2 regions of the Cryobacterium sp. M23 genome follow, and region 1 is predicted to be linked to the other one. Evidence: predicted binding sites of a transcription regulator. Region 1 holds the regulator's gene; the other holds the start of a gene.

Region 1 (6,025 bases):
CCCTCCCACGGTTGCCCGGCGGAGTCGCCCCCTCCGGGTCCGCCGGGAAGGCCGGTGGAGCCGAGGTTACGCGCCCGCGACATCCAGCGCCTCGCCCAGGGTGAACGCCCCCGCGTAGAGGGCTTTTCCGACGATCGCGCCCTCGAGTCCGAGCGGTACAAGTTCGCGCAATGCGCGGAGGTCGTCGAGGCTGGAGATGCCGCCGGAGGCGACGACCGGTCGGTCAGTGCGCTCCATCATCTGGCGGAGCAGGTCGATGTTGGGGCCTTGCAACGTGCCGTCCTTGGTCACATCGGTGACGACGTAGCGCTTGCAGCCAGCCTCCTCGAGACGGGCGAGCACCTCCCAGAGGTCCCCTCCCTCCCTGGTCCAGCCGCGGGCGGCGAGGGTGGTTCCGCGCACGTCGAGCCCGACGGCGACGGCGTCACCGTGCCGGGCGATGACCTGCGCCGCCCACTCCGGGTTCTCCAGTGCCGCGGTGCCCAGGTTGATCCGGCTGACGCCCGCGTTCAGGGCCGCGTCCAGCGACGCGTCGTCGCGGATCCCGCCGGAGAGCTCGATCTTCACGCCCGTGACCTCGCGGATCACAGTGCGGATGACATCCGTGTTGTTGCCGCGACCGAAGGCCGCGTCGAGGTCGACGAGGTGGATCCACTCGGCGCCCTGGCGGGCCCAGTCAAGTGCCGCGTCGACGGGGTCGCCATAGTTGGTCTCGGTGCCGGCTTCGCCCTGGGTCAAGCGAACGGCCTTGCCGTCGGCCACATCCACGGCGGGCAGCAGAACAAGACGGAGGGAAGGGGTATTCACAGTCATGGGTGTCCTCGGTTGGGAATGGTCGCGGCGACCAGGTCAGTCAGGGAAAAGTCAAAGTCAGTTCTTGACTGTGCCGAGCCAGTTATGGAGCAGACGGATGCCTGCCTCACCGGATTTCTCCGGGTGGAACTGGGTGGCGGTAAGCGGTCCGTTCTCGATGGCGGCCAGGAAAGGTTGTCCGTGCTCGGACCAGGTGAGAATCGGTTTCGGGAACGGCGGCATGACGTCGAGGGACCATTCCTGGGCGGCGTAGGAGTGCACGAAGTAGAAGCGCTCCTGCTCGAGGCCATGGAACAGCGTCGAGCCCTCCCCCGGCGTGACCGTGTCCCAGCCCATGTGCGGCAGCACCGGCGCCGTCAGCTGCGTCACGGTGCCGGGCCATTCGCCCAGCCCCTCCGTGTCCACGCCGCGTTCGACGCCGTGCTCGAACATGATCTGCATGCCCACGCAGATGCCCAGCACCGGGCGTCCGCCCGCGATCCGGCGGTCGATGATCTCGTCGCCGTGCACCGCCTTCAGGGCCTGCATGACGGCGCTGAACGCGCCCACGCCGGGCACGACGAGCCCGTCGGCCTCAAGCGCCTGACGGCGGTCGCTGGTCAGCGTCACCTCGGCCCCGGCGAGTTCGAGTGCCTTGACGGCGGAGTGCACGTTTCCGGTGCCGTAGTCGAGGACAACGACGCTGGTCACAGCGCACCCTTGGTCGAGGGGACGCCGGACACCAGCGGGTCGAGCGCCTTCGCCTGGCGGAACGCGCGGGCGAACGCCTTGAATTCGGCTTCGGCGATGTGGTGCGGGTCGCGGCCGCCCTGCACGGTGACGTGCACCGTGAGGCCGCCGTTGAAGGCGATAGCCTCAAACACGTGGCGCACCATGGAGCCGGTGAAGTGGCCGCCGATCAGGTGGAACTCGAAACCGGCCGGCTCGCCCTGGTGCACGAGGTAGGGGCGCCCGGAAATGTCGACGACGGCCTGTACGAGGGCCTCGTCGAGCGGCACGACGGCGTCACCGTAGCGGGAGATGCCGGATTTGTCCCCGAGAGCCTGCTTGATCGCCTGGCCGAGCAGGATGCCGACGTCCTCGACCGTGTGGTGCACATCGATCTCGATATCGCCGCGGGCGCGCACGGTGAGGTCGGTCAACGAGTGTTTCGCGAAGGCCGTGAGCAGGTGATCGAAGAACGGGACCGACGTCTGGATGTCCGACTCACCGGTGCCGTCGAGATTGAGCGACAGGTCGATGCTCGACTCGCTGGTCTCGCGCTGCAGGTGGGCGAAACGGGGCGAGGTGGTCGCGAAAGAGAAGCTCATACGGCTAGTTTATTGGCCCGAGCCGTTCACGACCGCCCAAGCGCCTCGAGGGCGTCGAGGAACGCCGTGGTCTCGGCCTCGGTGCCGGCGCTGACCCGCAGGTGGCCCGGGATGCCGACGTCGCGCACAAGGATGCCTTCCGCCAGCAGCGCCTCGAAGGTGGCCCGAGGGTCCTCAACGCCGCCGAACAGCACGAAGTTGCTCGCACTGCGCAGCGGAGTGTAGCCAAGCCGGGCCAGTTCGCTCACGATGCGGTCCCGCTGCCCGCGGATGTCGTCGACCATGGCAAGCATCGCGGGCGTGTGGACGAGCGCGGCGACCGCGGCAGCCTGCGTGAGCGCGGACAGGTGGTAGGGCAGACGAACCAGGCGGAGGGCATCCGTCACAGCGGGATCGGCGGCCAGATAGCCGACGCGCACACCGGCGAAGGCGAACGCCTTGCTCATGGTGCGGGACACCAGCAGGCGCTCCCGGCCGGGAAGCAGGCTCAGGGCGGTTGGCGCGTCATCCGTCCCGAACTCGGCGTACGCCTCGTCGACGACGACGATGCCGTCGCTCGCATCGTAGACGGCCTCGATCGTTTCCAGGGACAGGGGCGTGCCGGTGGGGTTGTTCGGCGAGCAGAGGAAGACGACGTCAGGGGCAACCCGGTCGACCCACTCGAGCGCCGTGGCCGGGGAGAGTTCGAACTTTGCGTCACGACCACCCGCGATCCAGCGGGTGCCGGTGCCGGAGGCGAGCAGAGGGTACATGGAGTAGGTCGGCGCGAAGCCGAGCACGGACCGACCCGGGCCGCCGAAAGCCTGCAGCACCTGCTGAAGAACCTCGTTGGAACCGTTGGCGGCCCAAATGTTCTTTCGGGTGAGGCCGTGACCAAGATAACGGGCGAGGGAATCCCGCAGCTCGGTGAACTCCCGATCGGGGTATCGGTTCACGGTCGTGACCGCCAGAGCCAACGCCGCCACGATGTCCTGCGCCACCTCAGCCGGGATGCCGTGGGTGTTCTCGTTCACGTTGAGAGCCACCGGCACGTGCAACTGCGGCGCCCCATAGGGAGTGAGTCCGCGCAGATTATCGCGAAGGGGAAGATCGTTGAGACTGGTCACTCCCCCCATGTTACCGGGGTGAAACCGGCGGGGGCTCGCCGCGGGTAGTTCACAGGTCGTTCGGAAGCGCCAGCCGCTGACCGGGCTGCACGCTGTCGGACGGCAGCTGGTTGAGGCTCACAATCTCGGCGATCACCTCGCGCGGATCGGACGTGGGCGCGATTGTCTCGGCAAGTTGCCAGAGCGACTGCCCCGACTTGATAGTGACGTGGTCGAAGGCCGTGGCCACGCGAGCGACGGTCGAGTTCTCGGCGGCGGCGATGCCTCCGTTGAGGGTGACGACCAGGGCCACGGCTACGAGCGGAAAGGCAGCCAGGGACGTGAAAACGACGCGACCGCGCCGGGTGAGTCGGAGCCGGGTGCGTCCGGTCGCGATGGGGGCGCCTCGTTCAAGTGCAGTGCTCATGTCATACCTCCTGTGAGAAGACGCATCCGACTCTCGGCCGGGAGAGCCGGATGCGAACTTATGTTCCGAATGTATATTCGATTATTCGAACAATCAAGCTTTATTCGGTAGTTTCTGAAATATTTACTCCGACCCACTCGAATACATGTTTGTTTAATGGGCTCAACGCGGATACAGTTTCGATTGTTGATTGACACTCAATCAGGCACCCCCGACATTCGCGTGAATCGGCGGCATTCGCTGTTTGCCGCCAGCGCATCAATCAAAACGAGGAGCGACGAACGTGGCACAGAACACCAGCGGTCCCCGCGACAAGGGCGGCACCAGACGGCGCAAGAGCCTCAGCGAGAAGCAGCTCGCCATCCTCGACGTCATCCAGCGCTCGGTCAGCCAACGCGGCTATCCGCCGAGCATGCGCGAGATCGGCGACGCCGTCGGCCTGTCGTCACTGTCGAGCGTCACCCACCAGCTCAACCAGCTGGAACTGAGCGGTTACCTCCGCCGAGACCCGAACCGTCCCCGAGCACTGGAGGTGCTCATCGAGATTCCGCAGTCGCCCGAAGACACGACGGCCGGAGCCTCGGAGAGTTTCCACACCGGAGTGCAGGTCGGCGACGCCGCCATGGTTCCGCTTGTCGGTCGAATCGCCGCCGGCATCCCGATCACCGCCGAACAGCAGATCGACGAGATCTTCCCGCTACCCCGCCAGCTGGTGGGCAAGGGCGACCTGTTCATGCTCAAGGTGTCGGGCGAATCGATGATCGACGCCGCGATAATGGACGGCGACTGGGTCGTCGTGCGGCAGCAGAAGACCGCCGAAAACGGTGAAATCGTTGCAGCCATGCTCGACAACGAGGCAACCGTCAAGGTCTTCCGCCAGCGCGACGGGCACACCTGGCTACTGCCCCGCAACACCAACTTCGAACCCATCGTCGGCGATCACGCCGAGATTCTGGGGAAGGTTGTGGCAGTGCTGCGGTCGGTTTAGGGCATCAGCACTACAGCACATCAGCACTTCAGCACTTCAGCACTTCAGTCCGACTCTTGGTCTCGACGGTTTCGACCAGCGTCGTGGAGACGCGCGTGCGTTGAGTCACCATGGTTATTTCGGTCGGGTCTTGTGATCCGGGTCGTGTGGGCCGGGCACGAACACTGTTTTTGGTGTCGTGCCCGGCTTTTGTGTGGGTGGAGGCGGGGTCAGGCGGAGACGGAGGAGGTCAGGCGGGCGCGGAGGATGCGGGTGGCGGCGAGCATGTTGTGCAGGGACTGGACGGTTTCGGCGTAGCCGCGGGTTTTGAGGCCGCAGTCGGGGTTCACCCAGAGCCGGGTGGCCGGGATGGCTGCCGCGGCGCGCTCGAGCAGGTCGGTGAGTTCGGATACGCTCGGCACACGCGGCGAGTGGATGTCCCACACTCCCGGGCCGATACCGTGGTCGAAGCCCTGGGACCGGATATCGCCCACCACCTCCATGCGAGAGCGTGCCGCCTCGATGCTGGTCACATCGGCGTCCAGGTTGCGGATCGCGTCGATGACCACCCCGAACTCCGAGTAGCAGAGGTGGGTGTGGATCTGGGTGGCCACGGCCGCACCGGCCGTCGCCAGGCGGAAGGACCCCACCGACCAGTCGAGGTATTCCGCCTGGTCCTTCTGCTTCAACGGCAGCAGCTCCCGCAGCGCGGGCTCGTCGACCTGGACGATCTGGATGCCGGCCGTCTCCAGGTCGGCGATCTCGTCCCGGAGGGCCAGGGCCACCTGCCTGGCCGTCTCGCCCAGCGGCTGGTCGTCGCGCACGAACGACCACGCGAGGATCGTGACCGGACCGGTGAGCATCCCCTTGACGGGCTTGGGCGTCAGCCCCTGCGTGAACGCCGACCACTCGACCGTGATGGGCCGCGGTCGGGACACGTCACCCCAGAGGATCGACGGGCGCACGCACCGGCTGCCGTAGGACTGCACCCAGCCGTTCTCGGTGACCGCGAAGCCGTCCAGGTTCTCGGCGAAGTACTGCACCATGTCGTTGCGTTCCGGCTCCCCGTGCACGATCACGTCGAGGCCGATGTCTTCCTGCAACGCGACGACCCGACGGATTTCGGCGCGCATCAGGTCCCGGTATTCCTCGGTGCTCAGCACCCCCCGTACCAGCTGCGCCCTGGCCCGACGGATGTCCCCGGTCTGCGGGAAGGATCCGATCGTGGTCGTCGGCAGGAACGGCAGCCCGAGGGCCATCTCCTGGGCTGCCACTCGGTCTGCGTAGGCGCCCCGGGTGAAGTCGCCCGGAGCGAGCGCGTCGGCGCGCACCCGAACGGCGCCATCGTGGACTCCGGGAGCCACCCCCCGCGCGTCGAGGGCCGCGGAGGCCGCAGAGAGGTCGGTCTCGATGGCACGGCGAC
Region 2 (6,025 bases), on a different contig from region 1:
ACCGGGGTGGTGCTCGCATCCGTGGGCCAGCTCTACCCGGGCATCGAGGCCACCCGAGAGGATGCCCCGGCCGTCGCCGCGATCAAGGGCCAGACCTCGATGGCCCGGCTCGTTCAGCGTGCCGTGCGGTCGCGGCAGCGGGTGCCGGCGTCGGCGCAAGTGCTGGTCGTGAACGGTGACCGGCTCACGCTCAAGCCGCAACTGATCGAGACCGCGATTCACCGAGCGCGGGCCGGCGGCAAGCCGCACAACGAGGCCCGGGTCACGTTCGTGAAGAACGCGCTCGCCGCGCTCTCCCGGGAGTGGCTCGCGCAGTTGAAGGACCAGGGCCGGTCGATGGACGACACTGATCTGCCCATGCTGCGCGAAGACCTGCGCCTGGCCGACGACGTGCGGGTGGCGCTGAACACGGCCTGGCTGCCGCTCACCCCCGAGAAGCTCGTGCAAGACCTCTACGCCCGCCCGCAATGGCTGGCGCAGCTTACCCCCACCTGGACGCCCGCTCAGCGCGCGCTGCTGCACCGGCCGCGCGATGCCGAGTTCACCATCTCGGACGTGCCGCTGCTCGACGAGGCGGCCGAGCACCTGGGCGAGTACAACGTGGTCGACGCAGCCCAGAAGCGCGAGCAGAAGGAGCAGCGCAAGCGCGACGTGGAGAACGCGGAGTTGGCCATCTCGAACATGGAGGTGAAGGGGCTGGTGAACGCCAAGGCGCTCGCCGACAACTTCGCCGAGCTTGGCGACCGGGCCACCACGGCCGAGCGCGCCGCGCTCGACCGCACCTGGACTTACGGTCACGTGGTCGTCGACGAAGCACAGGAGCTGTCGCCGATGCAGTGGCGGCTGGTTCTGCGGCGCGGCCCGCTGCGGTCGTTCACGATCGTGGGCGACATCGCCCAGGCGGCGTCGGCCGCGGCCGCGTCGAACTGGCGCGACGCCCTCGAGCCCCTGCTCGGCTCCTCGCTCGAGGCCTCGCGGTGGCGGCTCGAGGAGCTCACCGTGAACTACCGCACGCCGAGCCAGATCGCTTCGGCTGCCGAGTCGATGGCGCTCGCGCACGATCTGCCGATCACTCCGGCGCGGTCGGTGCGGGCGAGCGAGTGGCCGATTGAGACGGTTTCGGATGTTGTTGAGGCTGTTCGGCGGGAACGCTCGCTGGGGTTGGGTGGCACCGTTGCAGTGATCGTGCTGGAGCCTGCGCTGGCGGGGGTTGTTGGTTCGCTGGCTGCTGCGTTTGATTCCTTGGGCGTCAGTGTCGGTGCCGGGGCTGCGGGGCTGCTCAAGGATGTGGCGGTGCTCACCCCGCAGGATTCGAAGGGGCTGGAGTTCGACGCCGTGATCGTGGTGGACCCGGCGGGTATCGTGGCGGCGTCCTCGCGTGGCGCCGGGGCGCTGTACGTGGCCATGACGCGGCCTACGCAACGGCTGTATCTCGTGGCGACGGGGGAGTTGCCCGCGGGGCTGTAGCTGTGGTTTCGCGGCTCGGTGGTTTCGCTTGTGGAAACCCGGCGAGCCATTCTCTGAACCCGCGCTGCGGCATCCGTGCCCCTGCGTTAACTAAGGACTTTTTCGCGACACGCCGTTCCCCGTGGCGCCAAACCCGGCGTGTCCCGAAATTCTCCGAGTTAACGTCACGACGGATGCCCCGCGGCGGCCCCGAGTGGACGCATTGAAAGGGGCGGCTGATCGGCCTACGTTCTGAGAACGCTCTTCTCAATTCACAGATCGGAATCAAAATGGCCTCTTTCGACGTAGTCATGGAACAGTCCAAAGACCTGGATTCGAATGAGAAGCAGAGGGCCGCTGGTGATCTGCTCAGGTCGCTGGGTTCCTATGAGATGCAGAAGGGCGTCAGCGAGATCCTCAGATCGAGGGACGCGCCTGGGAAGGCGAAAGCCATCGAGGACGCGACTGCGTTGCCCAAGGGCGATGCGGCGCGAACGACTCTGCTGATCATCCTCATGGTGGGTCTGTTCGCGATCGCGGTTATGTGTGTTTGGGGCGGCATCACGGCCAAGAATGCGTCGTCCGCTGCCCCGCTCTACCTCATCGCCACCGCGGTCGTTTCAGGAACTCTGGGACTGTTCGCGAAGAGCCCGATCTCAGGACGCAGCGACTCTTAGCAGAGGGGGGCGCTAGTTTCCCTGTCCCGGTGGTTGGGGTTGCCGGGACCCGGCGAGCCGCTTTCCTCGCCTCGCCACTCCTGCGCCGGCCCCCGGCCGAACGAATTCGACGGAGATTTTGCTCAGAACCGGCCCACAGCAATCCGTTTGGGCTCGAAATCGGTGAAATCTCCGTCGAATTCGGTAGGGACCCGGGTGCCTGAGGCGCGCACCGACGGATGCACGTGGTCGGCCAATACCACCGCGCCGACCGAATTACTTTCGATATCTGTGCAGAAGCTTTTGACTCTACACTCGTATACGTATACGATTAAGGCATGGCTGGAGCCCCCACTCCGCACCACCCCACCGCCTCACCGCAGGCGGTGTCTTCCCTCGCGCAGGCACCCCGTGCACAATCATCCCTCGTGCAGCAGTTGCAGCAGGCGCGTGATCTGGCCGCGGCCGTGCTGGATTCGGTGTCCTTCTCCCTCCTGGGCGAGGCGGACGCGATGATGGTGCTGGGCACGGTCGAAGACCTCGGCCGCCGGGTCGATGCGGCCAGGGTTGCCTCTGCCGCTGACATTTCGGTGCGGTGCCGCCGCATCCTGGGCCATGAGTCCCTGGCGGATAAGAACGGGGCCAGCAGCGGCATCGACCTGATCACTCGTCTGACCCGCGTCTCTTCCCGTGAGGCGAACCGGCGGGTGCGCCTGGGCGAGAACGTGACCCCGCGCCGGGCGGGCACCAGCATGCTGCCGCCCTTCTACCCGGCCGTGGCCGATGCCCTCACCGCCGGGGACCTCGGCGTCGACGCGGCCGAGAACATCGTCACGGCCCTCGACCAGGTTGCGGCCCGGGTCGCGCCCGACGACCTCGGCACCGCCGAGCGCGCCCTGGTGGCCAGCGCGACCGGCGCCGCCACCGACGAAACCCAGGGCCTGCCGGGTGAGGGGTTCGCGTTTCCTGCTGACCTGGTGCGGGGTATGGCGGGGCAGTGGCAGGCTCGCCTCGATCCCGACGGCACCGCCCCCAACGAGCCCGTCGCCGAGACCCGCAGCACTGTCGGCTTCGGGCTCTTCCGTGACGGCCTCTACCCGCTTCGCGGCGGCGTCACGTCGGAGCTCCGCGGCATCATGAACGCCATCTTCGACACGTACCTCTCCGCTCACGCGGCGCCGGCATTCCCCACGGCCAAGGAACAGGCGCGCATGGCGGCCGGGCAGCTGATCCCGGGCGCCGAGGCCGCGGCCCTCAGCGACGACCGTAACGGCGGTCAGAAACGCGCCGACATCCTCCGCGGTGTGTTCGAAGCCGCCACCCGTGACCCGGGAACCCCGACCATGGGCGGCGCCGCCCCCACCGTCATGATCCACGTCAACCAGGCCGACCTGGCCGCCGACCGCGGGGTGGGCTGGATCGACGGCGTCGAAGCGCCGATCTCGCTGACAAGTGTGAAGCAGGCGCTCTGCGCCGGCGGATTTCAGGAGATCGTGTTCGGCCTGAGGAACGAGGTCCTCAGGCTCAGCACCGAGAATCGTTTCTTCAACCGGGCCCAGCGCCGCGCCATCGCCGCCCGCGACGGCGGCTGCATCATTCCCGGCTGCACCGTGCCCGCCGCCTGGTGCGAAGTACACCACGTCATCCCCTGGCACCGCGGCGGAAAAACCGAGATCACCAACGGGGTGCTGCTGTGCTGGTACCACCACCACAGCATCGACACGTCGGGCTGGAACATCCGCATGATCCGGGGCAAACCCCAAGTCCGGGCACCCTACTGCTACGACCCCACCCGCACCTGGCGGGCCGCGGGAGGGCACCGGGCTGGGGTCTCCTAAGAACGTGCCCACTTTCGCCACCACCCGGGCGCGAAGCGCCCCCACAGCTCGACAGGCGCGACCAGCGTCAAGGTGAGTTCCTTGAATTGCGTCACCGGTCTCGACAGGCCCGACCAGCATCAACGTGAGTTCCCGGAATCGCGTCACCACGAGGGAACGACGGTCTGAAGCGGGGTCGTTGTACACTTTTTCAGGCGTTGCGCATCCGTGACCTTTGTTCGGCGCCGCGCATCTGGCGCCGGCCCGCACTTCTGGGCCTCTCCATTCAGCCTCACAAAGGAATTACAATTCACATGACGACACTTCCCCGCCTGGTTGCCTTCGACCTCGACGACACGCTCGCCGCGTCCAAGTCACCGATCGACCCGCGCATGGCGGAGCTCATGGTGAGCCTGCTCGGCGTCGTCGACGTGTGCGTGATCTCCGGTGGGCAGATCGCTCAGTTCCACATGCAGCTGATCGACAACCTCGGCACCGCGACCGAAGACATCCTCTCGCGCCTGCACCTGATGCCCACCTGCGGCACCCAGTACTACCGGCACGCCGACGGCGACTGGAACCAGGTCTACGCCGAGTACCTCAGCGAGGACGAGAAGGCCCGCGCCCTCGCCGCCGTCGAGGCCACTGCGAAAGACCTCGGCTACTGGGAGAGCGACACTTGGGGCCCGATCCTCGAGGACCGCGGCTCGCAGGTCACCTTCTCCGCCCTCGGCCAGGCCGCCCCGGTGGTCGCCAAGACCGCCTGGGACCCCACCGGCGAGAAGAAGAACACTCTGCGCGAAGCCGTCCAGGTGCTGCTGCCCGACCTCGAGGTTCGTTCGGGCGGGTCCACCTCGGTCGACATCACCCGGCAGGGCATCGACAAGGCCTACGGCATGCTCAAGCTGGCCGCCCTCACCGGCGTGCCCCTCGACGATATGCTCTTCATCGGCGACCGCCTCGACGAGAACGGCAATGACTACCCGGTAAAGGTTCTCGGCGTCGAGTGCTTCGCCGTGGGGGGCTGGGAAGACACCGCAGCCTTCCTCGAGACGCTGATCCCGAAGCTGGCAGCCTTCGCAAACTAACGGCTAATGGGGTGTCCGCTGAATGCGCGTTCGGGACACCCCAGAGTGCCGTGCTTCAGTTGCCCAGCAACCCCATCAGGTAGCGGCCATAGCCGCTCTTGATCAGCGGTGCGGCGAGTTCGGCCAGCTGCATGTTGCTGATCCACCCGGCGCGCCAGGCGATTTCCTCGATGCAACCCACTTTGAAGCCCTGGCGGTCCTCGATGACACGCACATACTCCGACGCCTGCATCATTGATTCAACGGTTCCGGTGTCGAGCCAGGCGGTACCCCGGTCGAGCACCTGCACGTGCAGTCGCCCCTGTTTCAGGTAGCGCTCGTTGACCGTGCTGATCTCGAGTTCGCCGCGTGCGCTGGGCGCAATGGTCTTGGCCATGGCAACGACCGAATTGTCGTAGAAATACAGGCCGGGAACCGCGTAGTTGCTCTTCGGCTGTGCCGGCTTCTCCTCGATCGACAGCGCCGTCATGGTGCTGTCGAACTCGACCACTCCATATGAGGTGGGGTCGCTGACGTGGTACGCGAAGATGCGTGCGCCTTCGATGTCGGCGTTGCCTCGCAGGGACGTGCCTAGGCCGGTGCCGTGGAAGATGTTGTCGCCCAGCACGAGCGCGACGCTCTCGTCGCCAATGAACTCTTCACCGATGATGAACGCCTGGGCGAGGCCATCCGGCGATTCCTGCACGGCGTATTCCAGGCGCAGGCCGAGTTCGGAGCCGTCGCCGAGCAGAGCGCGAAACTGGTCGTTGTACTCCGGCGTCGTGATGATCAGGATCTCTTTGATGCCGGCCATCATGAGCGTTGATAAGGGGTAATAAATCATCGGCTTGTCGTAGATGGGCATGAGCTGCTTCGAGATGCCCTTGGTGATGGGCCAGAGGCGCGTGCCGGACCCGCCGGCAAGAATGATTCCTCGCATGGCTACTTCTTCGCGTTCAGCGAGGAGTAGTAGGCCCGGGCTTCATCCCAGCTGGGCAGCAGGCTGCTGGCGGCCGCTTCCATGAGACCGGGGGCGTCG

Evidence for each region. The regulator LexA, encoded in region 1, represses DNA repair genes until DNA is damaged. The targets are predictions, from matches to a motif close to TCGAACANNTGTTCGA.
Region 2: the regulator LexA is predicted to act here: its motif matches at 2,418-2,433, upstream of CXY82_RS09765 (HNH endonuclease signature motif containing protein).

Annotation. Positions count from the first base shown of each region.
Region 1 covers NZ_PJJV01000062.1:25,491-31,515, forward strand. The annotation lists gene CXY82_RS05925 (SseB family protein) at 1-83, opposite strand, end outside; gene priA (bifunctional 1-(5-phosphoribosyl)-5-((5-phosphoribosylamino)methylideneamino)imidazole-4-carboxamide isomerase/phosphoribosylanthranilate isomerase PriA) at 67-813, opposite strand; gene hisH (imidazole glycerol phosphate synthase subunit HisH) at 871-1,503, opposite strand; gene hisB (imidazoleglycerol-phosphate dehydratase HisB) at 1,500-2,123, opposite strand; gene CXY82_RS05945 (histidinol-phosphate transaminase) at 2,150-3,229, opposite strand; gene CXY82_RS05950 (LysM peptidoglycan-binding domain-containing protein) at 3,279-3,635, opposite strand; gene lexA (transcriptional repressor LexA) at 3,919-4,623, shown strand; gene metE (5-methyltetrahydropteroyltriglutamate--homocysteine S-methyltransferase) at 4,833-6,025, opposite strand, start outside.
Region 2 covers NZ_PJJV01000072.1:49,012-55,036, forward strand. The annotation lists gene CXY82_RS09755 (ATP-binding domain-containing protein) at 1-1,467, shown strand, start outside; gene CXY82_RS09760 (hypothetical protein) at 1,737-2,123, shown strand; gene CXY82_RS09765 (HNH endonuclease signature motif containing protein) at 2,441-3,940, shown strand; gene CXY82_RS09770 (HAD-IIB family hydrolase) at 4,234-5,007, shown strand; gene rfbA (glucose-1-phosphate thymidylyltransferase RfbA) at 5,063-5,926, opposite strand; gene CXY82_RS09780 (dTDP-4-dehydrorhamnose 3,5-epimerase family protein) at 5,929-6,025, opposite strand, start outside.